Planctomyces sp. SH-PL14: one gene and its partner. Each later gene encodes a partner of the first gene's protein in a complex. Links are inferred from orthologs where the notes say so. Each region holds a gene or a part of one and is shown on either strand. Other genes may lie near its edges. The genes, in order: uvrB and VT03_RS00555.

Evidence for each region.
Region 2: the proteins of uvrB (region 1) and VT03_RS00555 are in contact, whole or in part, in a crystal structure (PDB 7EGT), measured with the Thermus thermophilus proteins. The link is inferred for Planctomyces sp. SH-PL14 from one-to-one orthologs. Residues at the interface, in WP_096411307.1 of Thermus thermophilus: Glu23, Leu25, Arg26, Asp27, Gly28, Glu29, Arg30, Phe31, Arg55, Glu326, Asp327, Phe328, Glu379, Ser382, Gln383, His398, Gly400, Arg401; in WP_096412145.1 of Thermus thermophilus: His654, Arg656, Phe657, Gln666, Asp668, Glu669, Lys680, Arg681, Leu682, Ser683, Lys685, Tyr686, Ala687.

Annotation. Positions count from the first base shown.
Region 1 is NZ_CP011270.1:2,070,126-2,081,843, reverse strand. What follows is about bases 3,579-6,469. They hold uvrB (excinuclease ABC subunit UvrB), read left to right. Parts: upstream 3,579-3,906; coding sequence 3,907-6,033; downstream 6,034-6,469. Other genes in these bases: VT03_RS08035 (NPCBM/NEW2 domain-containing protein), read left to right, coding at 6,104-6,469. Outside these bases: VT03_RS08060 (alanine racemase), read left to right, coding at 1-63; VT03_RS08055 (DUF1080 domain-containing protein), read left to right, coding at 639-1,403; VT03_RS08050 (aminotransferase class V-fold PLP-dependent enzyme), read right to left, coding at 1,461-2,630; VT03_RS08045 (alpha/beta fold hydrolase), read right to left, coding at 2,627-3,490; more of VT03_RS08035, read left to right, coding at 6,470-7,339; VT03_RS08030 (glutamate mutase L), read left to right, coding at 7,442-9,256; rRNA maturation RNase YbeY, read left to right, coding at 9,352-9,855; VT03_RS08020 (DUF4288 domain-containing protein), read left to right, coding at 9,881-10,285; gnd (decarboxylating NADP(+)-dependent phosphogluconate dehydrogenase), read right to left, coding at 10,382-11,718. UniProt on the Escherichia coli protein: The UvrABC repair system catalyzes the recognition and processing of DNA lesions. A damage recognition complex composed of 2 UvrA and 2 UvrB subunits scans DNA for abnormalities.
Region 2 is NZ_CP011270.1:136,949-148,744, reverse strand. What follows is about bases 4,708-7,676. They hold VT03_RS00555 (ATP-dependent helicase), read right to left. Parts: upstream 7,357-7,676; coding sequence 5,059-7,356; downstream 4,708-5,058. Other genes in these bases: VT03_RS00560 (DUF3500 domain-containing protein), read right to left, coding at 4,708-5,032. Outside these bases: VT03_RS00580 (alpha/beta family hydrolase), read left to right, coding at 1-173; VT03_RS00575 (sulfatase), read left to right, coding at 243-1,871; VT03_RS00570 (hypothetical protein), read right to left, coding at 2,256-2,738; VT03_RS00565 (formylglycine-generating enzyme family protein), read right to left, coding at 2,826-4,001; more of VT03_RS00560, read right to left, coding at 4,001-4,707; VT03_RS00550 (hypothetical protein), read left to right, coding at 8,141-8,617; aceE (pyruvate dehydrogenase (acetyl-transferring), homodimeric type), read left to right, coding at 9,083-11,796. UniProt on the Escherichia coli protein: A helicase with DNA-dependent ATPase activity. Unwinds DNA duplexes with 3'-5' polarity. Translocates on single-stranded DNA with 3'-5' polarity. Initiates unwinding more efficiently from a nicked substrate than double-stranded DNA.

The DNA of each region.
Region 1 (11,718 bases):
CTCTACGCGATTCGTTCCGGCGCGGTGGTGGACGTCTGGCCTCTGGATCTGCGATCACTGTGAGGTCCGCCCGTGGGTGCGTTGGCCGAAAGGTGGGCAGTTGAGGAGTGAGTGCGATTCCGGCGCGTGACAGCACCGTCCTTGCCGGCACGACTCTGCTCACTCAAACCCAACGTACGACGGCGGCCGGGGTCAAGGGGGCAACCCCTTGCCGCCGGAGGCGCTTCCATGAGGAACCGTGGGGCACTACGGATTTCCGCTTTGTGGTACGAGCGTTGAGGACTCCCTCAAACCACACCGCTGGCGTTGCAATCCTGGCGGGTTGGTGAGGGGGCATACAGCACGTTGTCCGCGTTTGGATACGTGATCCTTCAGACATCTCTCGACGGCCGGGCCTCCGGCGTGCAAAGGGGCGTTGCCCCTCTGCACTCCCCACCAGGGGGGGCCCCCTGGACCCCGGTTCACTGGCGCAAGGGAGCCTCCGTCCGCCGCGGCCTTCCGGTGTGATTGCGTTGCCGGGATCGTGGGTCCACAATCGCCCCTCCGGATCGTTCATTCCCGTCTCACGACGCTGCCTGTTGCCATTGAGGTCTTCCGTGTCGCGCCGCCTGATCGCCTCGTTCGCCTTCGCTCTCCTGATGACGTCGTCCCTCGTCTCCTTTGGACAGGAGCCGAAGAAGGAAGAGTGGATCCAGCTCTTCAACGGCAAAGACCTGACCGGCTGGACGCCAAAGATCCGCTATCACGAGTTCGGGGACAACTGGAAGGACACGTTCCGCGTGGAGGACGGGCTGCTCAAGGTCCGCTACGACGGGTACGACAAGTACAACGAGACCTTCGGGCACCTGTTCTACAAGGACAAGTTCTCGCACTACCGGCTGCGGGTGGAGTACCGGTTTGTCGGCGACCAGTGTCCCGGCGGCCCGGGGTGGGCGATCCGCAACAGCGGGGCAATGCTCCACGGGGAAGATCCGAAGGGGATGGCGAAGGATCAGGACTTCCCCGCTTCGATCGAAGTTCAGTTCCTGGGCGGGACGGGGAGCGGGATGCGGACGACGGCGAACCTCTGCACCCCGGGGACGAATGTCGTGATGGGGGGGAAGCTGTTCCTGCCGCACTGCACGAGTTCGAAGTCCAAGACGTATCACGGCGAACAGTGGGTGACCGTGGAGATCGAGGTCCATGGGGACAAGGTCATCAAGCACATCATTGATGGCGAGACCGTGCTGGAGTACGAACAGGCGCAGCTGGATGAGCGGGACGCCCATGCCAAGGAACTTGCCGAGAAGGCGGGGACGAAGATGCTGAAGGAAGGGACGATCTCGCTGCAGTCGGAGAGCCATCCGATTGATTTCCGGAAGGTCGAGCTGCTGGTGCTCCCGGGCGAGCCGGGAAGCCTCTGATCACTGTCTGAACGCCGTCCTCGCCGCCGCGGCTGTGCCGGCTCCAATCCAGCGAGCTCAGCCGCCTGCGATCTCCGCGACCGCGTCGAGGGCGGCGTCGATCTGTCCGTCGGTCGTGGCCAGTCCGGGGCTGAGGCGGACTGTTCCTCCGTAAGGGAGCGTGCCGAGGGCGGTGTGGATGCGCGGGGCGCAGTGGAGGCCCGCCCGGACCTCGATGCCGAACTCGGCATCGAGGATCGACGCGACGTCGCGGGAGTCGAACCCCTCGATGACGAAGCTCACGACCGGCACGCGCTCGTCGGGCTCGGGACCGGGAACTCGTACGTTCGGAAGATAACGGAGTCCCTCCTGAAGGCGCGCCGTCTGCGCGGCTTCCCGCTCGTGGAGAGCACCGAGCTCTTCCTGTTCGATCCAATCCAGCGCTGCGGCCAGGCCGAGGAGTCCCGGGGTGTTGTGATTCCCCGCCTCGTACTTGTCGGGGCCGGCGGCGGGCTGGAGCGGGGAGTCGCTGTGGCTTCCCGTGCCCCCCTGCCGGAAACTTTCGAGGTCCGGGACTGCGTCGCGGGCGATGACGAGGACGCCGGTTCCGAGCGGGCCGCGCAGTCCCTTGTGGCCGGAGCAGGCGAGGAAGTCGATTCCTGCTTCGCGGATCGAAATCGGAATGTGCCCGGCGGTCTGGCAGGCGTCGACGAGGATCCGGGCTCCGTGGTTGCGGGCCAGCTCGGCGAAATCGGCGATCGGCTGAACCGTCCCCGTTACGTTGGAGGCGTGGGACACCGCGAGGAGCCGCGTCTCGGGACGGATCGCTTGTCGTATATCGTCCGTCGCGACTCGGCCTGCGGAATCGCAGGGGACGTGCGTCACGGCGATTCCGCGCTGCCGCAGCCATTCGAGTGGCCGGAGGACGGAGTTGTGCTCGATGTCGGTCGTCACGACGTGGTCGCCCGGCTTCAGGAAGCCGTGGAGTGCCATGTTGAGGCTGTCGGTTCCGCTGAACGTGAACACGACTTCGTCGCCCGGGCCGGCGCCGAAGAACTGGCCGAGCTTTGTCCGGAGCTGGCTGACTCGACGGGCGGTCTCTTCGCCGCTGCGGGTGGTCGCCCGTCCCAGCGAGACGCCTTCGTCCGTGAGATACCGCGTGACCGCCTCCACCACACCGGGCGGTTTTGGAAAACTCGTGGCGGCGTTGTCGAGGTAGATCCGCGGCGGGGGTGAGTCAGCGGTCAACGAACGGATTCCAGAAAGCCGTGAGCGGCGTTGATGACGTCCTGCGTCTTCTGCCAGTGAATGACGTGGCCGATTCCCGGGTGCCGGATCAGCGTCCCGTCGTGGAGCCGCCCGATCACGTCGTCGGCGTCCGCATCCGGCAGCATTCCGCCCGCCTTCACGTCTCCCTGGAGCAGGAGCGCGGGGCAATCGATGCGGCTCAGGATTTCGTCCCGATTGTACCCTTCGAGCCAGTTCCGCTCGACGACCGCCACGAGGGCCTGCGGATCGAGCTGCTTGAGGCTCGCCGCCGTGAAGCGGAGCGAGACGCCGTCGCGGATGTCTCCCAGGCGAAACGTATTGGTGCTCCCCGGGGACCCCATCCGGACCTCGGCAAGCTTCCGCGAGACGTCGCGGACGCTCTCGGGGGACCCGGCAAACCGCAAAAGTTCGCGGAAGTAGTTTAGCAGCGGCGTCGTTGCGATCCGTTCTCCCATGACGTCGAACGGCGGGTCTTCGAGGATGATGGCCCGGACGTTCCGCAGCCGGGCTGCGCATCCGGCCGCGACCATGGAGCCGAGCGAGTGGCCGTAGAGGTTGATCTCGCCGGAGAAGTGTGTCCGGAGGAATGTCATTCCCCACTCGACGTAGTCGGCGACGAGGTGCGGACTTTCGGCCCGGTCCGACTTGCCGTGTCCCGGGAAGTCGACTGCGAACACCTGCCACCGCGGGATGAAGGCGGAGAGCATGGGCAGAAAGGTTTGCCAGCGGCGGGTGACGCCGTGGAAGAAGATCAGCGGCGGGCCGTTTTGGGGACCGACGGCCACGTTGAGCCGTAGCGTGCCGATCGAGAATGACCGTTCTTCCAGTTGCGAGTCCATGGAGAATCCTGTGCGGATTGTTTGGACCGGGAAGTATATCGGGCGATGGTGATGTCGCGAGAACACGGTGAGGGCTCGTCCACCGGGTCCAGGGGCACCCTGGTCAGGGGGTGCAGGGGGCAGAATGCCCCTTGCCCGCCGGAGGCCCTCTCGTCGAGAGATGTCTGAAGGAGTGAGTGTCCAAACGCGGACGCCGTGCCGTATGCCCCCTCACCAACCCGCAGCGGTTGCAAAGCGAGCGGTGAGTTCCCAACGCCGGCACCACAAAGGGGACGCCCGTTGTGTACCACGGTTCCTCACAGGAGTGCCTCCGGCGGCAAGGGCTGGCCGCCCTTGACCCGCGACTCTTTACGCCTTCTTTCATTCAGCGCTTGGCGTAGAATATCGCTTCGACTTTTCGCCCCTGGATGGGATTCATGCCGCAGTTTGAACTGAACTCCGAATTCGCCCCCGCCGGCGATCAGCCCAGGGCCATCGAATCCCTCGTCCATAACCTCCGCTCCGGACAACGCTCCCAGGTCCTCCTCGGCGCCACCGGCACCGGCAAGACGTTCACCATGGCGAACGTCATTGCCCAGCTCCAGCGGCCGGCACTGGTCCTGGCCCACAACAAGACCCTTGCCGCACAGCTCTACAGCGAATTCAAAGAGTTCTTCCCCAACAACGCCGTCGCCTACTTCGTCAGCTACTACGACTACTACCAGCCCGAAGCCTACATCCCCCAGCGGGACATCTACATCGAGAAGGACGCCTCGATCAACGAGGAGATCGACCGCCTTCGCCTCCTTGCGACGAGCGCCCTCGTCTCCCGCCGCGACACGATCGTCATCGCCAGCGTCTCCTGTATCTACGGCCTCGGTTCGCCGAAGGACTACATCGAGATGATGATCCCCCTCCGCGTGGGGGAATCGATCGACCGCGATGAGATGCTCCGCCAGCTGATCGACATCCAATACGAGCGGAACGACATCGACTTCAGCCGCGGCAAGTTCCGCGTCCGCGGCGACGTCATCGAGATCTGGCCCGCCTATGAGGAGTTTGCGTATCGCGTCGAACTCTGGGGAGACGAGATCGAAAAACTCTCGATCGTGAACCCCGTCAGCGGCGAGAATTCCAAGCCGCAGAACGACGTCTATATCTACCCGGCCAAGCACTTCGTTCTCCCCCAGAACCGGATCGACGACGCGGTCGGCGAGATCGAGGAGGAACTGAACCAGCAGCTCGCCAAGTTCCAGAAAGAAGGAAAACTCCTCGAAGCCCAGCGGCTTTCCGCCCGCGCGCGGCACGACCTGGAGCTCCTCCGCGAGATCGGCTACTGCCCCGGAATCGAAAACTACTCGAGGGCCCTGGCCAAACGCCGCCCTGGCGAGCCGCCGGCGACGCTGTACGACTTCTTTCCCGATGACTTCCTGCTGTTCGTGGACGAGTCGCACGTCACGGTCCCGCAGGTCCGGGCGATGTACAACGGCGACCAGGCCCGCAAGACGACGCTGGTCGACCATGGGTTCCGCCTCCCGATGGCGCTCGACAACCGTCCGCTCAAGTTCGAGGAGTGGAACGCCCGCCGCGGGCAGGCGGTCTTCGTCTCCGCCACGCCGGCCGACTGGGAACTGGATCAGGCGGAAGGCCAGATCGTCGAGCAGATCATCCGGCCGACCGGACTCGTCGATCCCGTGGTCCACATCCACCCCGCCCGCGGCCAGGTCCCCCACCTCATCGAACAGATCCGGATCCGCGCCGCCCGCGGCGAGCGGACGCTCGTCACCGCCCTGACGAAGCGGCTCTCGGAAGACCTCGTCAGCTATCTCAAAGAAGAAGGGATCCGCTGCGAGTGGCTGCACTCGGAGCTGGACGCAATCGAGCGCGTGGAAGTTCTCCGCGAGTTGCGGGAAGCGAAGTTCGACGCGGTGATCGGTGTGAACCTGCTCCGGGAAGGCCTCGACCTTCCCGAAGTGTCGCTCGTCTGCATCCTCGACGCCGACAAGGAAGGTTTTCTACGCAGCGCGACGAGCCTGATCCAGACGATCGGCCGCTCTGCCAGAAACGTGAACGCAGAGGTGTTCCTGTACGCGGACGTCATCACCGACAGCATGCAGGAGGCGATCGACGAAACGAACCGCCGCCGGCAGGTTCAGATGGCCTACAACGCCGAACACGGCATCACGCCGGAGACGATCAAGAAGGCGATCAAGCGCGGCATCGAAGAGGAGATCGAAGCCCGCCGGATCGTCCAGCAGGCGGCGGGGGCGACCGACGAGCGGCAGTTCGTCACGCAGGAGTACCTCGCCGAGCTCGAATCGGAGATGTTCACGGCGGCGCAGAACCTGGAGTTCGAACGGGCCGCGCAGCTCCGGGACCGCGTCCATCAGCTCAAGCAGCAGATGGCCAGGGGAGGCGAGTCGATTCCCGTGGGGGATGTCGATCGTCCCGGCTTCGCGACCTCCGGTACGCGGGAGCGCGGGGAGCGAGGCCGCCGCGGCAAAGGGAGTGGACGCGGCGGTGGAAGCAAGGGGCGTGTTCCCCGTCCCAAGAAGAACATGTGAGCCGCTCGCGGCGCCGCTCTGTTGCTCATTCCCCTGCCCCGCTGTGTCGTTGGATTGAAGACCGGAACCCATGGTTCAGCCGTTCAAGACGCTCAGCCGAATCCTTGCCGGAGTGGTCTTCACCAGCCTCGTTGCGGTTGCCTCACCGTTGCCGGCGAGCGAGCTGCAGATCGAAGTCCGGGGAGAACCGGCGCCGGTGGCCGCGAGCCGGATCGTCCGCTGGTCGGATGAGGCGATCGCCATCGAGGGACCGTCCGGAGCGAAGACCTTTGATCGGCAGCAGGTCCTTTCGATCGGATTTCCGCCGCGGAAGCCGGAGTCGGAGGGGACATCATGTGTCTGGACGACCGCAGGCGATGTCCTGATCGCCGGAGACCTACGGCTGGCGGATGAGGTGCTTCACGTCCGGCTCTCCTTGCCCACATCAGTCGAGATTCCGGTCCCGCTCGAAGAAGTCCGCGCGATCCGCCGCCTTGAAGGGGAGCGCCTCTCTCGATTCCCCACCCGCCCCCGTGACGCGGAGCCCGCGGATGACGTCGTGTTCCTGAGCAATCGGGACATCCTGCGGGGGGAGTTCGTCGGACTTAATCGTGGCGAGTTGCAGTTCCGGTCGAGCGTCGGCGAGACGAAGATTCCGGAAGCCGGCTATCGCGGCATCCTGTTCAGTCCGGAGCTGCTGACGACGAGACCGGTCCCCAGACGACACGAGACGGTTGAGCTGGTGAACGGGACGAACCTTGTTGTCGACAGCACACAGTTCGATCCGTCGGATTCCCGCTGGCGGTTTCGCCGCGATGCGGACGAGCTGGCGATCTCCGAAGACGCGATGGTCCAGATTCAATTCCTGACCGATCGCGTCCGGCCCCTTTCGAAGTTCCCGCCGGTCGCGATCAGGAGGACACCGTTTCTTCCCGGGCTATCGGAGGTCGCGGAAGCCGACTCCCCTGCGGCGCCCCCTGTGGCGGTCATCGGCGGGCGGGCCCTCTGCCAGGGATTGGCCGGCACTGGCCGCACCCGCTGGGAATTTGAGATTCCTCCGACGGCCGCCGAGTTTCGTTCGTCGATCGGGCTACCGGACCAGGTCGGGGCCGCCGGGAGCGCCCGCTTCCGGATCGAGCTCGACGGGGTCGACGCGTATCGATCAGACCTGCTTCGCGGCGGAGGAACGCGGCAACGGGTGCCGCCGGTCTCCCTGGCCGGGAAGAAGCGACTCGCGCTCGTGGTCGACTACGGCGAGAACTGGGACGTCCTCAACGAAGGGGTCTGGATCGATCCTCTCGTTCTTTTCGAGGCGGCGGCCAGGTAAGCCGATCAGTGCCGGCGCGGGCGGAATGGTGTCACTGCCGCGACTGTGGTATCTCTCGCTCGTCCATCCCGTTGAGGCCTGCCCCGAACCGAGAGCGACCGGATGCCCGTCGATCCCAGTCAGATCCAAGTCATCCTGGCGACCGACTGCGGCAGCACCACCACCAAAGCGATCCTCATCGAGAAGGTCGACGGGCACTACCGCCAGACCCACCGCGGCGAAGCCCCCACAACAGTCGAACAGCCGGTTGCCGACGTCACGGTGGGCGTCACGAACGCCGCGACCGAAGTCGGCGAACTCGCCGGCCGCCGCCTCATCGACGATGACGGCCAGATCATCCGCCCCGCGACCGATCGCGAAGGGTGCGACATCTATATCTCGACCTCGAGCGCCGGCGGGGGGCTCCAGGTCCTCGTCACCGGCGTGATCCGCGAGATGTCGGCCGCCAGCGCCGAGCGGGCGGCGCTCGGGGCGGGAGCGATTGTTCTCGACATCATCGCTTCGAACGATAAGCGGAAGCCGCACGAGCAGATCCAGCGGATCCGCGACCTTCGGCCCGACATGGTCGTGATGGCGGGTGGAACGGACGGCGGGACGACGAAGCACGTCCTGCAGGTCGCTGAGCTGATCGGCCCCGCCAAACCCCGGCCGCGGTTCGGCAGCAACTACAAGCTCCCGGTGATCTTCGCCGGGAACGACCAGGCGGCAGCCCTCGTGGCGAAGACGTTCGACGATTCGATCACGCTCTCGGTCGTCGACAACGTCCGGCCGATCCTCGAACGGGAAAACCTCGCTCCGGCCCGGGACAAGATCCACGACCTGTTCCTCGAACACGTCATGGCCCACGCTCCCGGCTACGACAAGCTGATCTCGTGGGCCGACGCCCCGATCATGCCGACCCCCGGGGCCGTCGGCGACATCCTGCAGCAGATCGCGAAGGCCCGTGGCATCAACTGCGTCGGCGTCGATATCGGCGGGGCGACGACCGACGTCTTCAGCGTCTTCCGCGGCGAGGATGGCCAGCCGGTCTTCAACCGGACCGTGAGCGCCAACCTGGGGATGAGCTACTCGATCTCCAACGTCTGCGCCGAGGCGGGGATGGAGAACGTCCTCCGCTGGGTCCATCTGGAGATGGACGAGCGGGACCTGCGGAACCGGGTCAAGAACAAGATGATCCGGCCGACCACGATCCCCCAGACGCTCGAGGCCCTGATCTTCGAGCAGGCGGTCTCCCGCGAGGCACTGCGGCTGGCCTACATCCAGCACAAGGCGTTCGCGACGACGCTCAAAGGGGTTCAGCAGCAGCGGACCGTCGGCGACACGTTCCAGCAGACGACGAGCGGCCAGACGATCGTCGACAACATGCAGCTCAACCTGCTCGTTGCCTCCGGCGGCGTCCTCTCGCATGCTCCCCGGATGGAGCAGACGGCGATGATGCTGATCGACGCCTTTGAGCCGGAAGGGATCACGGAGCTCGCGAAGGACAGCATCTTCATGATGCCGCACCTGGGAGTCCTGGCCTCGGTCCATCCGCAGGCGGCGATCGAGGTCTTCGAGCGGGACTGTCTGATTTATCTGGGGACCGTCATCGCCGCGAAGGGGCAGGGACAGCCGGGGAGCCTTTGCTTTCAGTATGAGATCACGGGGCCGTCGCTCCGCGAGACCGGCGAGATCAACGTGGGCGACCTGCGGCTCTATCCGCTTCCGGCGGGTGAGACGGCCCGCGTGGTGCTGCGTCCGGCGTCCGCGTTCGATCTCGGAGCCGGACCGGGAAAAGTTGTCGAAGCGGAGGTCCGCGGAGGGACGGTTGGGCTGATCCTCGATGCGCGCGGTCGGCCGCTGTCGATCCCCGCGGACCGGACGACGGGCCGGGAGCGCGTCGGCGCGTGGGTGCGTTCGCTGAATCTCTATGATTGAGACCGCAATCGGTCTCTCGGCGTGGCCAGCACCGAAGGCGTCGCGTACCGTCGCGGCTCCGCGGGAGCGTCACCCTCCTGGGACGAATGTCTCCAATGACCAGAGTGGAAATGTCCGGGACCTATCAGATCGCTGTTTCCGATCAGCAGTCGGCTGTCGAGATTTCCGAGTCCGTCGTCGAGCGGATCATCCGCGAGACCCTCACGGTCGAGGGAGTCCTCGAGGCGGAAATCAGCGTGGCCCTGGTCGACGATCCGACGATCCACGACGTCAACCGCGACCACCTCGATCACGACTACCCGACCGACGTCATCAGCTTCCTCTTTGAAGACGAAGTCCTGACAGAGCCCGGCCCGCGGGCCCCGCGCGGCGCGGGGAAGCGGATTGAGGGGGAGATCATCGTCAGCGGCGACACCGCCGTCCGCGAGGCGGCCCGGTTCGGCTGGTCACCGGAGAACGAACTGACGCTCTACCTCGTCCACGGCCTCCTGCACCTGTGCGGCTACGACGACCTGACCGACGAAGAGCAGCCGCTCATGCGGGAACGGGAGCGGGCAGTGCTTGCCCTCTGGGGCCTCAAGCCGCACTACGACGAGTAGTCCCGCAACGTCAGAGGGGGAAGCCATGAGCCGGGCTGACAAGACGACCGCCGAGGATCGTTTCTCCGCGACGTTGCTGTTCCAGTACCGAGTCGCGGTCGATGGCCGAGACAACCGGAACCGGACCTGCGAAAAGCGGATGCTCCTGCTGCGTGCGGCGGATGCCGGGTCGGCCCTTCGCGTCGCGGAACAGCGGGGACGGGCCGCGGAGTACGAGTTTCAGAACGAGGCGGGCCACTCCGTTTACTTCGAGTTCGTTGGTCTCCTTGACCTTCTCCATCTCGGAGCGGAGTGCGAGGCGGACGAAGTCTGGTACGACATCGTGACGCTCCGGCAACCGATGGAGCGTCGCGAATCGCTGATCCCCAAGAGCTCGCAATTGGCTGCGATTGCGGGCGAGAGAAAAGCGTCTCGACCAGGACCTCGATAGAGTTCCGTCCGGTTCGAGAGTTCGATCCCGGCAAAAAAAGAACGCCGAGGTGGATTCCCTCGGCGTTCAGAATGGCTTCGGCGGGCAGGGACTGGCTCAGGCCTTCCGCTCGCGGATCCAGTCCGTGTGGAACATTTCCTTGCGGGGCTTGTCCGTCCGCTCGTACGTGTGAGCGCCGAAGTAGTCCCGCTGGGCCTGGAGCAGGTTGGCCGGGAGGCGGCCGTTGCGGTAGCCGTCGTAGTAGCTGAGGGCCGCGCTGAAGACCGGGATCGGGTAACCGAGCTCGACCGAGGTCGCCACGACGCGGCGCCAGCTCGGCTGGGCCTTGATGACCGCCGCCTTGAAGAAGTCGTCGAGGAGCAGGTTTTCGAGCTGCGGGTTCTTGTCGAAGGCGGACTTGATGTCGCCGAGGAACCGGCTGCGGATGATGCAGCCGCCGCGCCACAGCATGGCCAGGTTGCCGTTGTTTAGCTTCCAGCCGAATTCCTTGGCGGCGGCGTCGAGCTGGACGTAGCCCTGGGCGTAGCTGCAGAGCTTCGAGGCGTAGAGCGCCTGGCGGACGTCCTCGATGAACTGCTTCTTGTCCCCCTGGTACTTCGCGCCGGTCGGGCCGGTCAGGAGCTTCGAGGCCCGGACCCGCTCTTCCTTCTGAGCCGACAGGCAGCGGGCGAAGACCGCCTCGGTGATAAGGGTCGTCGGCACGCCGAGGTCGAGGGCGTGCTGGCTCATCAGCTTGCCCGTCCCCTTCTGGGCGGCGGTGTCGAGGATCACGTCGACGAGGTATTCGCCGGTCGCCTTGTCCTTGACGGTGAAGATGTCGCGGGTGATCTCGATGAGGTAGCTCTCGAGCTCCCCTTCGTTCCACTCCTTGAAGACCTCGTACATCTCCTCGTTCGTGAGGCCGAGGGCGTTCTTGAGGATGAAGTAGGCTTCGCAGATGAGCTGCATGTCGCCGTATTCGATCCCGTTGTGGACCATCTTGACGTAGTGGCCGGCGCCGGCATCGCCGACCCAGTCGCAGCACGGGATGTCGTTGTTCGGGCCGACCTTGGCGGAGATCGACTGGAAGATGTCCTTCACGAACGGCCAGGCGTCGTGGTGGCCGCCGGGCATGATGCTCGGTCCCTTGAGGGCCCCTTCTTCGCCCCCCGAAACCCCGGTGCCGATGAACCGCAGGCCCGCCTTGCGGAGGTCGGCGTCGCGGCGGTTCGTGTCCTTATAGTCCGAGTTCCCGCCGTCGATGATGATGTCGCCGGGCGCGAGGAGCGGCTTGAGCTGGTCGATGACGGCGTCGACGGGGCCCCCCGCCTTGACCATGATCATGATCCGCCGCGGGGCCTTGAGGCTGTCGACGAAGTCCTTGAGGGTGTGGTAGCCCTTGATCCGGTCGGCGGTGCCGGCGTGGACCTTGTCGGCCGGCTCGCTCTTGAGGC
Region 2 (11,796 bases), 1.9 Mb from region 1 along the record:
AGAAGGAAGTGGAGGGGTTTACGCTCTCACCGTCCGTGACGGTCCAGTTCCTCCGCGAAGGGGACCACAGCTTCCAACCCCCGCGGAACTCCGAGCGGACGCGGGAGTCGAACTGGGACCATTGCGTCAAACAGATCCACAAGTTCGTCTTCGAGCTGATGCCCGTCGTGTGACATGCCCACGACGAAGGGCAAGGCGTCGGGCACAACCCAGAATCGGTGACTTCAGAAAAGGTGATCGAGATGAGCGCTCGCCTCGCGTGGCTCCTGGTCCTGCTGTGCATCGCCCGCGCGCAGCCGGCGTCGGCGATGGACCAGCGGCAGATGAACATTCTCTTTTGTTTCGCCGACGACTGGGGCCGCTACGCCAGCGCCTACGCCCGGCACGAGAAACAGCCCTCGCCGAACCAGGTCGTCAAAACGCCGAACATCGACCGCGTCGCCCGTGAGGGAGCGCTCTTCCGCAACGCTTTCGTCTGCGCCCCCTCCTGCACCCCCTGCCGCAGCGCCCTTCTCAGCGGCCGGTACTTCTTCAACTGCGGTCGGGCGGCGATCCTCTCGGGAGCCAAATGGGATCCCTCGATTCCGAGCTTCCCCCTGCTGATTCACGAAGCCGGCTACCACATCGGCGAGACGTGGAAAGTCTGGAGCCCGGGAACGCCGAACGACGCCCCCTTCGGCGGCGGGAAGTTTGCCTACGAACGCGGCAACCTCCCGAACAACTTCTCTGAGAACGCGACGAAGATGGTCTCCGAGGGGAAATCACTGGCCGAAGCCCGAACGGCGATCGAGCGGCAGGTGACCGACAGCTTTGACGCATTCCTCAAGGACCGGAAGGGACGCGAGCCGTGGCTGTACTGGTGCGGCCCGACGACCGTCCACCGGACCTGGATCAAAGGCTCCGGCAAGGCCCTGTGGGGGATCGAGCCGGACGACCTCCAGGGAAAACTGCCCCCGTTCCTTCCAGACGTTCCAGAAGTCCGCGAAGACTTCGCCGACTACCTCGGAGAGATCCAGGCCTTCGACTCCTACGTCGGACTGCTGCTGAAGCGGCTTGAAGAGACCGGGGAACTCGGCCGGACGATCGTCGTCATCAGCGGCGACCACGGCGCTCCCGGTTTCCCCGGCGGCAAGTGCAACCTGTACGACTTCGGCGTCGGCGTGACGCTCGCGATCCGCTGGCCGGACATGACTCCCGACCGGGTGATCGACGACTACGTGAACCTGATGGACCTCGCGCCCACGTTCCTCGACATCGCCGGCCTGCCGATGCCGCCGGGGCTCAGCGGTCGCAGCCTCCAGCCGCTTCTGCTCTCAAGCAAAAGCGGCCAGATCGATCCTGCCCGGACTTGGGTGGTGACGGGCCGGGAGCGGCATGTGGACAACGCCCGGGAGGGGAACAAGCCGTACCCGCAGCGGGCCCTCCGGACGAAGGATTTTCTGTATGTCCGCAACTTCGCGGCGGACCGATGGCCGATGGGGGATCCGCTGGCGGTGACTGACGACTCCGCGCCGTCTCAGGAGGAACTGGAGCAGAATACCCGCGTCGCCTTTGCCGATATGGACGCCGGCCCGACGAAGGCGTGGTTGATTGCTCACCGGAACGATCCGCAGTGGATGTGGCACTACGACTATGCGTTTGCCAAGCGGCCGGCGGAGGAGTTGTTCGATCTCAAGAGCGATCCGTACCAGATCAAGAACGTGGCGGGCGATCCGAGCTACGCCGACGCGAAGGCACGGATGTCGGCGCAGCTGATGGAGGTGCTTCATCAGGTCAAGGATCCGCGGGTGACGGAGGATCCGGTGCCGTTCGAGGCGGCGCCTTACACGGACCTTGCGGAGGCCCCGGCGCGCAGCCGTCGTAAGCAGTAGTCCGACCGGCGAACGAATGGTCGGTCGCCCGCTTTAACCGGGTCCAGGGGCACCCTGGTCAGGGGATGCAAGGGGAAGAATTCCCCTTGCCCGCCGGAGGCCTGGCCGTCGAGAGATGTCTGAAGGAGAGCGTGTCCAAACGCGGTCACCGTGTCGTATGCCCCCTCACCAACCCGCGGCGCCTTCATGGCGGGCGGTGAGTCCTCAACGCTGGTACCACAAAGGGGACGTCCGTTGCTTACCACGGTTCCTCATAGAAGTGCCTCCGGCGGCAAGGGGGCGTGGCCCCCTTGACCCCAGGCTGCCGTAGCACGTTGGGTTTGAGCTATGGAAGCTTCGCCGGCAAGACGCGGTTCGAACCAGCGGGATCAGCTCTTCACCGTCTCACTCGGCCGGACGCAGCGCCTTCAGGTCGATCGGCTTGCGCCCGAGCCTCTCCGCTTCCCGGTTCGTCGTCACCGTCACAGTCTTCGTCCCCTCATCCCACAGGAGGGCAATGTCCGGATACGTCTGCGTCCGGTCCTTCCGCTCCAGGATGCTCACGATTACCTCGTAAAGCGGCTGGTTCTGGCGGGAAAGCTGCTGGATCTCATTCTTGGTGATCCCGCTGAACTTGAGCGCGTTTCCATCTAGGACGCAGTTCACATTGATCGCCCGGAACAGCTCCTGAAACGTCATCTCCAGCGGATGCCGGATCTCCGCATTCACCGGCACCCGGAGCCGCTCCAGAAACGCCTCCGGCAGATCTTCCTGGAGCCGGACGACAAAGCGCTTCTCTGCAACCTTCGCCTTGCCCGCAGCCGGCTCCTCCGCAAACGCCAGCGCACTCCAAAGACAGAGCATCAGCAACGCGGCCCGTCGAAGCATGGTCGGTCTCCCGTCCTTTGATGAACTCGGGAGGAGTACCGCTCAAGGACGCGGAAGATTCGCCGCAACTTGTCCGATCTCAACGGACTATTTCGTCTTCTTCTGCTCCGCGATCTTCGCCTGGGCCGCGACGAACTTCTCATAGCCCGCGTCGTCCACGACCCCCCGAAAGCCGGTGTGGACCGTCCCCGTGAGAAAATCCCCCTTCATCCGGGCGGTCGTCCGGTAGCCGGTACAGCTGTTCGTGTTGCACAGGTACGACCCGCCCCGCTGGGACCGCTTGACGATCCCCGGCTCATCCGGATCGAGGCTGTCTTCGGGGCCCCTGGGGTTCTTCCGCGGGCTTTCGGAGTAATAGTCCGCCCGGAAGAAGTCGTGGCACCATTCCCACACGTTTCCGGAGATGTCGTACAGCCCCAGACCGTTCGGCTTGAAGGACTTCACGGGACTCGTCGTCAGGAACCCGTCGGAGTTTGTGTTGTCGAGCGGAAAGTCTCCCTGCCAGTAGTTGCACATCGCGGTCCCGCCGGGATCCCGCTCATTCCCCCACGGATAGAGGAGGTCCTTCCCGCCGTCGCGGGCCGCGTACTCGTACTCCGCTTCCGTCGGCAGCCGCTTGCCCGCCCACCCGAGGTATGCGTTGGCGTCTTCCCAGTTCACGTGGACAACCGGGTGGTTCATGCGGCCCTCGATCGACGAGCCGGGACCGTCCGGATGCCGCCAGTCCGCCCCGGGCGTGATCTGCCACACCTGATACTGCCACTGCGGAAGATCCCGGTTGAGCGCCTCGCGGTCGAACTTGCTGTTGAACGTCAGCGAGTTGGGAACGAGCGCCTTGTCCGGAACCAGACTCATATTGAGCCCGCTACGGGCCAGGTCTTCGCGGGTCGGCGTCTTCTCGGCGAAGGTCTTGTAGCCGGTCATCTCGACGAACTCGGCGAACTCCGCGTTCGTCACCTCCGTGACGTCCATCCAGAAGCCCCCGAGCTGGACGCGGTGCCGGGGGAACTCGTCGGGACGCAAGCGGTCCGGGTTGGTCTTGTCCTGCGGCTCCTCCGAGCCCATCTGGAAATCGCCGCCGCCGACCCACACCATGCCCGGAGGGGTGGCGTGTGGCGGGGCTTCCTGCGAGACCGTTCCCGCGCTCCCGCCGCCCGACGGCGGAGTGAGCGCGATGGCGGCGACCGCTCCGACCATCAGGAGCGCGGCCCCTCCGACCATCCACAGTCCCGCGCTGCTGCGTCCCACATTCGTTCCGGACATCAGTTCGAATCTCCCACGAGCGGCAGGCCGAAATCCCCCTGCCGGCTTCTCCAGACACATTGCCAGGTATCGACCGCTCCATCGCCGCTGAATTCATCGGAAACCGTGGCGACGCACTCCAGGAGGAACGTCGGCCCCTGGATCCGGAACGAGTGTGGCTCCTTCCGATTCTCCGATCCAGCCCATCCGAAGTGGACCTCGTCCCAGCCCCGCTCGGCGATCGTCCGCAGCCGCTCGTTCGCGACCTCCTGAGGCAGCATTCGGCACATGTCGACGACCGGCCGCCGGGCGAGTTCCTGCTGAACCGGATCGAGCTCGGAATACCGGAGCCCCAGCGGCGGAGCGAGCGGAACCTGCGCTTCCCCTTCCGAGGCGATCACGGCCGCGGGCGACTCCCGGTAGGCGGCCCGTTCGCGCTGCGCCGTGGAGAAGGTGGCGACGAGTTCCCGCATTCCATCGGGGACGCGGCGGGGATCCCAGCCGGGAATCCCATTCGCGAAATCATCGCCTCGCCACGCGATCATCTGCGGCGTCGACGAGACGATCCGCCCCTGGTCGACGACGAAGTTCAAGGAGATCCGCGACCCCTCGAGCGACAGACTCCAGCGGGACGCCGGGCCGGGGCGTCCGAAGAGCGTAAGGTGGCAGTTGTCCGAGATGGCGTGGGCCGAGAGAGGTTTCGTCTCGGTTTCGTCCCCAAGCTCCACCAGGACCGGATCCAGCGTCGGCAGGACGGCGAGTGATTTCAAGAGGGGCGACAGGGCGTGACGGATCGCTCGGTTCCCGGCGGCGAACTCCAGCGGGAGCCCCCGTCGATAGAGCCGCTCGCCGCATCCCCAGTCGAGCCGGCGCGGATCGTCGAACGGCAGCAGGGCGACCCGCCGCTCGTCGGCATTCAGCAGCGAGAGCAGGTGTTCCGAGGCGTCCACCAACGGGTTGGTCTTCGGCTCCTCCTGCGACCGGGCCGGACGACCGGCCAGCGACAGAAACGCCAGTCCGAGGATCAGGACGCGGGACAGGGTGGGGATCATCTGTGAGGTCATCGAAGAGGGGCCCATCAGGTTCCGATCGGCTGCAGGGGGGCTTTGCCGACAACGAACGTTTCCTCGCGCTGGGTGTCGGCGAACGTCACCTTGACGATCTTATGCCGGCCGAGGCCGCTCGACTGCGTCACCGTGCCGACGCCGAACCGCGGATGCCGGACCTGCTGCCCCAGGGCGAACCCCCGGGGAACCTCGGCCGGCTTGTTTGTGCCGTTGAGCAGGTCCGCAGCAGTCGTCAGCAGCGGCTTCTTGTCGAACTCCAGCGGCTTCCCGACTGGCGTGCGGGCGCGGTGTTCTTCCAGATGCGATTCCAGCTCGTCGCGGTGTTCCACCTGACGCTGCAGATTGGCAAACGGCGACGTGACTTCGTTGATTCGATCCGCCTCGAACTCCGAGATGAACGGGCTGGGGATCGAGGTCAGGACCTTGCCGCGAAAGGCCCGGAACCCGGTGTGGGTCAGCGTAAGCTTCTCCCGGGCGCGGGTCATCCCGACAAACAGCAGCCGCCGCTCTTCCTCGAACTCGTGGCCGGACGTCTGCCGCTCCTGCGTCTGTGGATCGCGGATCGCCCGGTCATGCGGGATGAGCCCTTCTTCAAGACCGAGGATGAACACTTCTGGAAACTCCAGCCCCTTGGAGGCGTGGAGCGTCATCAGCGTGACCCGTCCCTGAGCGTCGTCGAGGAAATCGGTATCGCTGACGAGCGCTGTCTCTTCGAGGAACCCCTCGAGCGAGCGGTCTTCTCCCATCAGCTCGTCGTACTGGCGGGCGGCGGTCACCAGTTCCTGAACGTTCGCCAGCCGGTTCAGGTCCTGCTCGGACCGGCTCGCCTGCCAGACGGAGGTGAAGCGGGTCTTTTCGATGATCGCCTCGATCAGCGCGGCGACGGAACCGGAGTCAGCGAGCGACAGGGCCTCCATCATCCGGCCGAACGACTGAAAGCCGGCGATGGCTTTGGCCGAGAGCCGCGGAATCTCCTTCGCCCGCCGGCAGGCTTCCAGCGGTGTGAGCCCTTCGCGTTCGGCCCACGCCATGAGCCGCTTCTGGGACGTCTCTCCCAGGCCCCGGAGCGGCGTGTTGACGACCCGCAGAAACGCGGTCCGGTCGGCGGCGTTATAGACCAGCCGCAGGTAGCCGATCATGTCCTTGATCTCGGCCCGGTCGTAGAACGCGACCCCCTGGGCGACCTGAAACGGGATCCGGTTCCGGAGCAGCGACAGCTCCAGCGTCCGCGAGAGAGCGTTGACCCGGTAGAAGACGGCGAAGTCCTGATACTTGCGGGCCCCGGACTCGACCGCATCGTGGATCCGCTTCGCAATCCCGTCCGCCTCGCCGTTGCCGTCCGAGTACAGGACGAGCTGGACCGGCGTCCCTTCGTCCCGCGTCGGGATCAGGCTCTTGGCCTTCCGCTGGGAGTTGTGGGCGATGAGGCTGTCGGCCGAGCGGAGGATCGCGGCGGAGCTCCGGAAGTTGTGCTCCAGCCGGACCACTTTGGACTGCGGAAAGTCGCGTTCGAAGCGGAGGATGTTGGCGATCCGCGCCCCCCGCCAGCCGTAGATCGACTGGTCGGGATCCCCGGTGGCGCACAAGTTGGGATACCGCTGCGAAAGAGCCTGGACGATCCGGTACTGCGCGGCGTTCGTGTCCTGGTACTCGTCGACCAGGATGTAGCGATAGCGGGCGTCGAGCTGGGACCGAATCTCCTCGTGGTCGGTCAGCATCTTGGCGACGTGGAGCAGCAGATCGTCGAAGTCGACGCTGTTCGCCTCCAGGAGGTACTTCTGATAGCCCGGATAGACCTTGGAGAGGATCGCCTGCCAGTGGTCGCCGATCGAGTTCAGGTACTTTTCCCGGTACTCGTCCGCCGTGATCAGGTCGTTCTTGAGGTTGCTGATCCGGTAACCGAGCTTGTCCGGCGGATAGGTGACGGGGTCGATCCCCAGTTCCTCGACCACGCTCCGCATGGCCCGCTTCTGGTCCTGATCATCGAGGATCGTGAAGTTGGAGCTCAGTCCGACGGTCGGCCCGTACTGCCGCAGCGTGCGGACGCAGAACTTGTGGAAGGTGCTGACCCAGACGTTTGACTCGGGCAGGAGCGTCTCCACCCGCTCCTTCATCTCGGCCGCCGCCTTGTTCGTGAAGGTGATGGCCAGAATGCTCCGGGGCGAGATCCCGCGCTCGACCATGTGCGCGATCCGCCGCGTCACCACTCGTGTTTTCCCCGAGCCCGGTCCGGCCACGACCAGGAGCGGGCCGTCGACGTGCTCCACGGCGGAGCGCTGGGGAGCGGTCAGTCCATCAAGAATCGACACGTTTCGCCTTCCTGGGCCAGTAGTGAACAAACCATCATACTGGATCAGTGGCGAAGACGTAGCGTGGCTGGTGTCGACTCGTTCATGGGGGCATTTCGCTGGATGGTGGTCGCCAAATACGGCCCTTACCGGGTCCAGGGGCACCCTGGTGGGGAGTGCAGAGGGGCCTGTGTTGTTTTCTTGGCCCTTTGCCCGCCGGACGCCGTCTCGTCGAGAGATGTCTGAAGGAGTGAGTGTCCAAGCGCGGACCACGTGCCGTATGTCCCCGCACCAACTCGCGGGAATTGCAGAGCGAGCGGTGAGGATTGAGGGAGTCCTCATGGCTGGTACCACAAAGGGGACATCCATTGTGTACCACGGTTCCTCACAGGAGTGCCTCCGGCGGCAAGGGGGCGTGGCCCCCTTGACCCCAGACTGCCGTCGCACGTTGGGCGTGAGCGAACAGTGCCGTGCCGGCCAGGACGCGGTTCGAGCCATCCCTCGTTGACCAAACACCATCCAGCGAACGCACCCGCTCAGGGGGCCCCGGCTCCGGCGGGCGAAGGAAAAGCCAACAGAATCGAAGCGGGACACCAGGAGCCCCGGAGAGTCGCCGCAATGCTGTCAAGACGTTTTCTGCGGATTGTGCGGACTTTGACGCCGGCGCCTGCCGATAACGATGGTGAGCGCTGAACCATCAGCGAGGCTCTGCCGACGGATGTCGGGGCGAGTGTCCGCAGCGCGGACAGGGATACGCCGCAGCCTGTCCTTGATGATTTCACCAGGCCCAAGGGAGGGGCTCCGCATGACCACCCGTTCCGCCATGTCCGTCACGATCTGTGCCCTGGCCGCCAGCGCCATGACGGGCTGCAGCACGTCGACCGTCACCCGCGCCCAGAACGCCGCCATCCAGCCGACCGGCTTCGAGCACCACGACCCGTACCGTCCGGGCGGACCGGTCCAGAACGCCGCCGACCACGTCTACGGCGAACACACCACCTTCCACCAGGGCGTCGCCCCGGCCGGTTACGGCAACTGCCCGAACGGCAGCTGCCCGCCGCAGGGCTACGCCGGTGGTCCGGGCTGTCCTCCGGGAGCCGGCGGACACGGTCACTTCGGCCACATCGGACCGGACGGCGACTGGTACCCGACCCACCGCTACTCCTACAGCTACAAGACGCCGCAGAACCTCGAATACCCGCCGCCGCAGGTCCCGGGCGGTGCGGTCGTCTATCCGTACTACACGCACAAGGGCCCCAGCGACTTCTTCCGGAAGCACTGAGATCCCGGGGGGGAAGGGGCGTCGGTCCAGTCCGCGCCCCGATCACCCACCTCTGATGCGGGCTCGCCCGTGCCGCAGTGACGACTGCGGCACGGGCATTTTTGTTGACGCGTCGAGACCGTTACCGACCGACGCATCGAATCCGATTGATGGATAAGGTCCGGTCCCGCGTCCCCCCGGAAACGAGACTGCCTCCGGTAGCGACTGGCGAATTCTGCTGTCCACCGCACCGGTTTTGAGACCGCCCCGCGACGGGGTTTTGCGTTTGCCCCAGTTCGCTACAATTCCCCGGTTTGGCAGCCCGGAAAGTCGCCGGCGGCGTCCGGTCCCGTTTTCCCCGCTGCACTGCCTGGTCTGGCCTCCATCGGATGGGGGGGGAGACCGCTCGACTGCCTGCCACGGCCCCGGCGCGATGGCCCCGGCCGCCGAACTGTTAGCGAAATCTTCGGTTGGAGAGAGTTTGAGATGTTGGATTCGACCGCTTCTGATCCGAACGCGACCGACGGCGCCGTACACGGGATCGACCCGCTCGAACTTGAAGAGTGGTACGAGTCCCTCGAAGACGTCATCCATCGTTACGGACCGGACCGCGTCCAGCAGCTCCTCGTCAACCTCCGTGAGCGGGCCTACCTCCGCGGGGTCATGATCCCCTTCACGGCGACGACCCCGTACATCAACACGATCGGTCTCGAAGATCAGCCGCGGTATCCCGGCAACCTCGAGATGGAACGCCGGATCAAGAGCTTCATCCGCTGGAACGCGATGGCGATGGTCATTCGCGCGAACCTTAAAACCGATGACGGCCGCGCTGGCGGCGTCGGCGGTCACATCTCCACCTACGCCTCCTCCGCGACGCTCTACGAAGTCGGCTACAACCACTTCTTCCATGCCCGGACGCCGGATCACACGGGTGACATGGTTTACTTCCAGGGGCACGCGTCCCCGGGGATGTATTCCCGCGCCTTCATGGAAGGGCGACTGAGCGAAGCCAAGCTCGACAACTTCCGTCAGGAAGTGAACCGCGGCGAAGGGCTCTGCAGCTACCCGCACCCGTGGCTGATGGAAGATTTCTGGCAGTTCCCGACCGTCTCGATGGGACTCGGCCCGATCTGCTCGATCTACCATGCCCGGTTCCTCCGCTACCTCCAGCACCGCGGCCTGATCGACACCAGCAAGTCCCGCGTCTGGTGCTTCATCGGCGACGGGGAAGTCGACGAGCCGGAAACGCTCGGCGCCATCACGCTGGCGGCCCGGGAAAAGCTCGACAACCTGACTTGGGTCGTGAACTGCAACCTCCAGCGGCTTGACGGTCCGGTCCGCGGCAACGGCAAGATCATCCAGGAACTCGAAGGAGCCTTCCGGGGTGCGGGCTGGAACTGCATCAAGGTTGTCTGGGGCAGCGACTGGGACCCGATCCTGGCGAAGGACTACAACGGCAAGCTCGTCAAGCGGATGGGGGAGATCGTCGACGGCCAGTACCAGAAGTACGTGGTCTCGAACGGCGATTACATCCGCCAGCACTTCTTCAACGATCCGGAGCTGCAGGCGCTGACCGATCACCTCAGCGACGAACAGCTCACGAAGATGCGCCGCGGCGGTCATGACGTTGAGAAGGTCTACGCGGCCTTCAAGCACGCCACCGACCACAAGGGGGCCCCGACGGTCATCCTGGCCAAGACGATCAAGGGATATGGTCTTGGCGAGGAGGCAGAAGGGCGGAATATCGCCCACAACCATAAGAAGTTCAAAAAGCACGAAGCCGCAATCCGCTACGTACGGGACCGCTTCGGGATCCCGGTCGAAGACGCGGATCTGGAGAAGGTTCCTTACTACAAGCCGGCCGAAGACAGCGCAGAAATGGCGTATCTGAAGGCTCGCCGCGAGCAACTCGGCGGCAGTATTCCGGCGCGGAACCCGACAACGGACAAACTCTCGATCCCGGCGATCGACGACAAAGTTTACGCCCGGCAGCTGAAGTCCGAAGGGGCGATGGCCTCCACGACTCAGGCCTTCGGAGCGATCCTGCAAGCCTTGATGAAGAACAAGGCGATCGGAGAGCGGATCGTCCCGATCATCCCGGACGAGGCCCGGACCTTCGGTTTCGAAGGGATGTTCGCCGCCGTCGGGATCTATTCCAGCAAGGGGCAGCTGTACGAGCCGGTCGACAAGCAGCTCGCAGACGGCTCCCCGAACATGATGTATTACAAGGAGACAACCGACGGCCAGATCCTCGAGGAGGGGATCAACGAGGCCGGCGCGATGGGCTCCTTCGTGGCGGCCGGGACCGCGTATGCCAACCTCGGCATTCAGATGATCCCGTTCTACACCTACTATTCGATGTTCGGGTTCCAGCGGGTCGGCGATTTGATCTGGTTGGCGGCTGACTCCCGTTGCAAGGGATTCCTCATGGGAGGAACCTCGGGCCGCACGACCCTCAATGGGGAGGGGCTTCAGCATGAGGACGGGCACAGCCAGCTGATTGCCTCGACCGTTCCGAACCTGATTGCCTACGACCCGGCCTACGCCTACGAACTGGCGGTCATCCTCCAGGACGGCCTGCGTCGGATGTACGTCGAGAATCAGGACATCTTCTACTACCTCTCGATCTACAACGAGCAGTACGAGATGCCGTCCATGCCCGAAGGGGTGATGGAAGGGATCCTCAAGGGGATCTACAAGTTCCGCTCGACTGACAGCGGCAGGGAGCAGAAGGTCCGCCCGCAGCTCTTCGGCAGCGGCACGATCCTGAACGGTGTCCTGAAGGCCCAGCAGATCCTCAAGGAGAAGTATGGCGTTGGGGCCGATGTCTGGAGCGTCACGAGCTACAACGAACTCTGCCGCGACGCGATGGAAGCCTCTCGCTGGAACCGCCTCCACCCGGCCGACACGCCGAAGAAGGGCTATCTCGAGGCGGTGCTGGCGGACGCCAAGGGGCCGTTCATCGCCGCGAGTGACAATGTCCGGGCCGTTCCGGACCAGGTGCGGCAGTGGATCCCGGGCGATTATGTCGTCCTCGGGACCGATGGTTTCGGCCGGAGCGATACGCGGCCGGCTCTCCGGCGGCACTTTGAGATCGATGCCGAGTGCACCGCCTACGCGACGCTCGAGGCCCTGGCCCGTCAGGGAGCGTTCGACAAGGGGCAGCTGCCGCAGGCCCTCAAGGACCTGGGGATCAACCC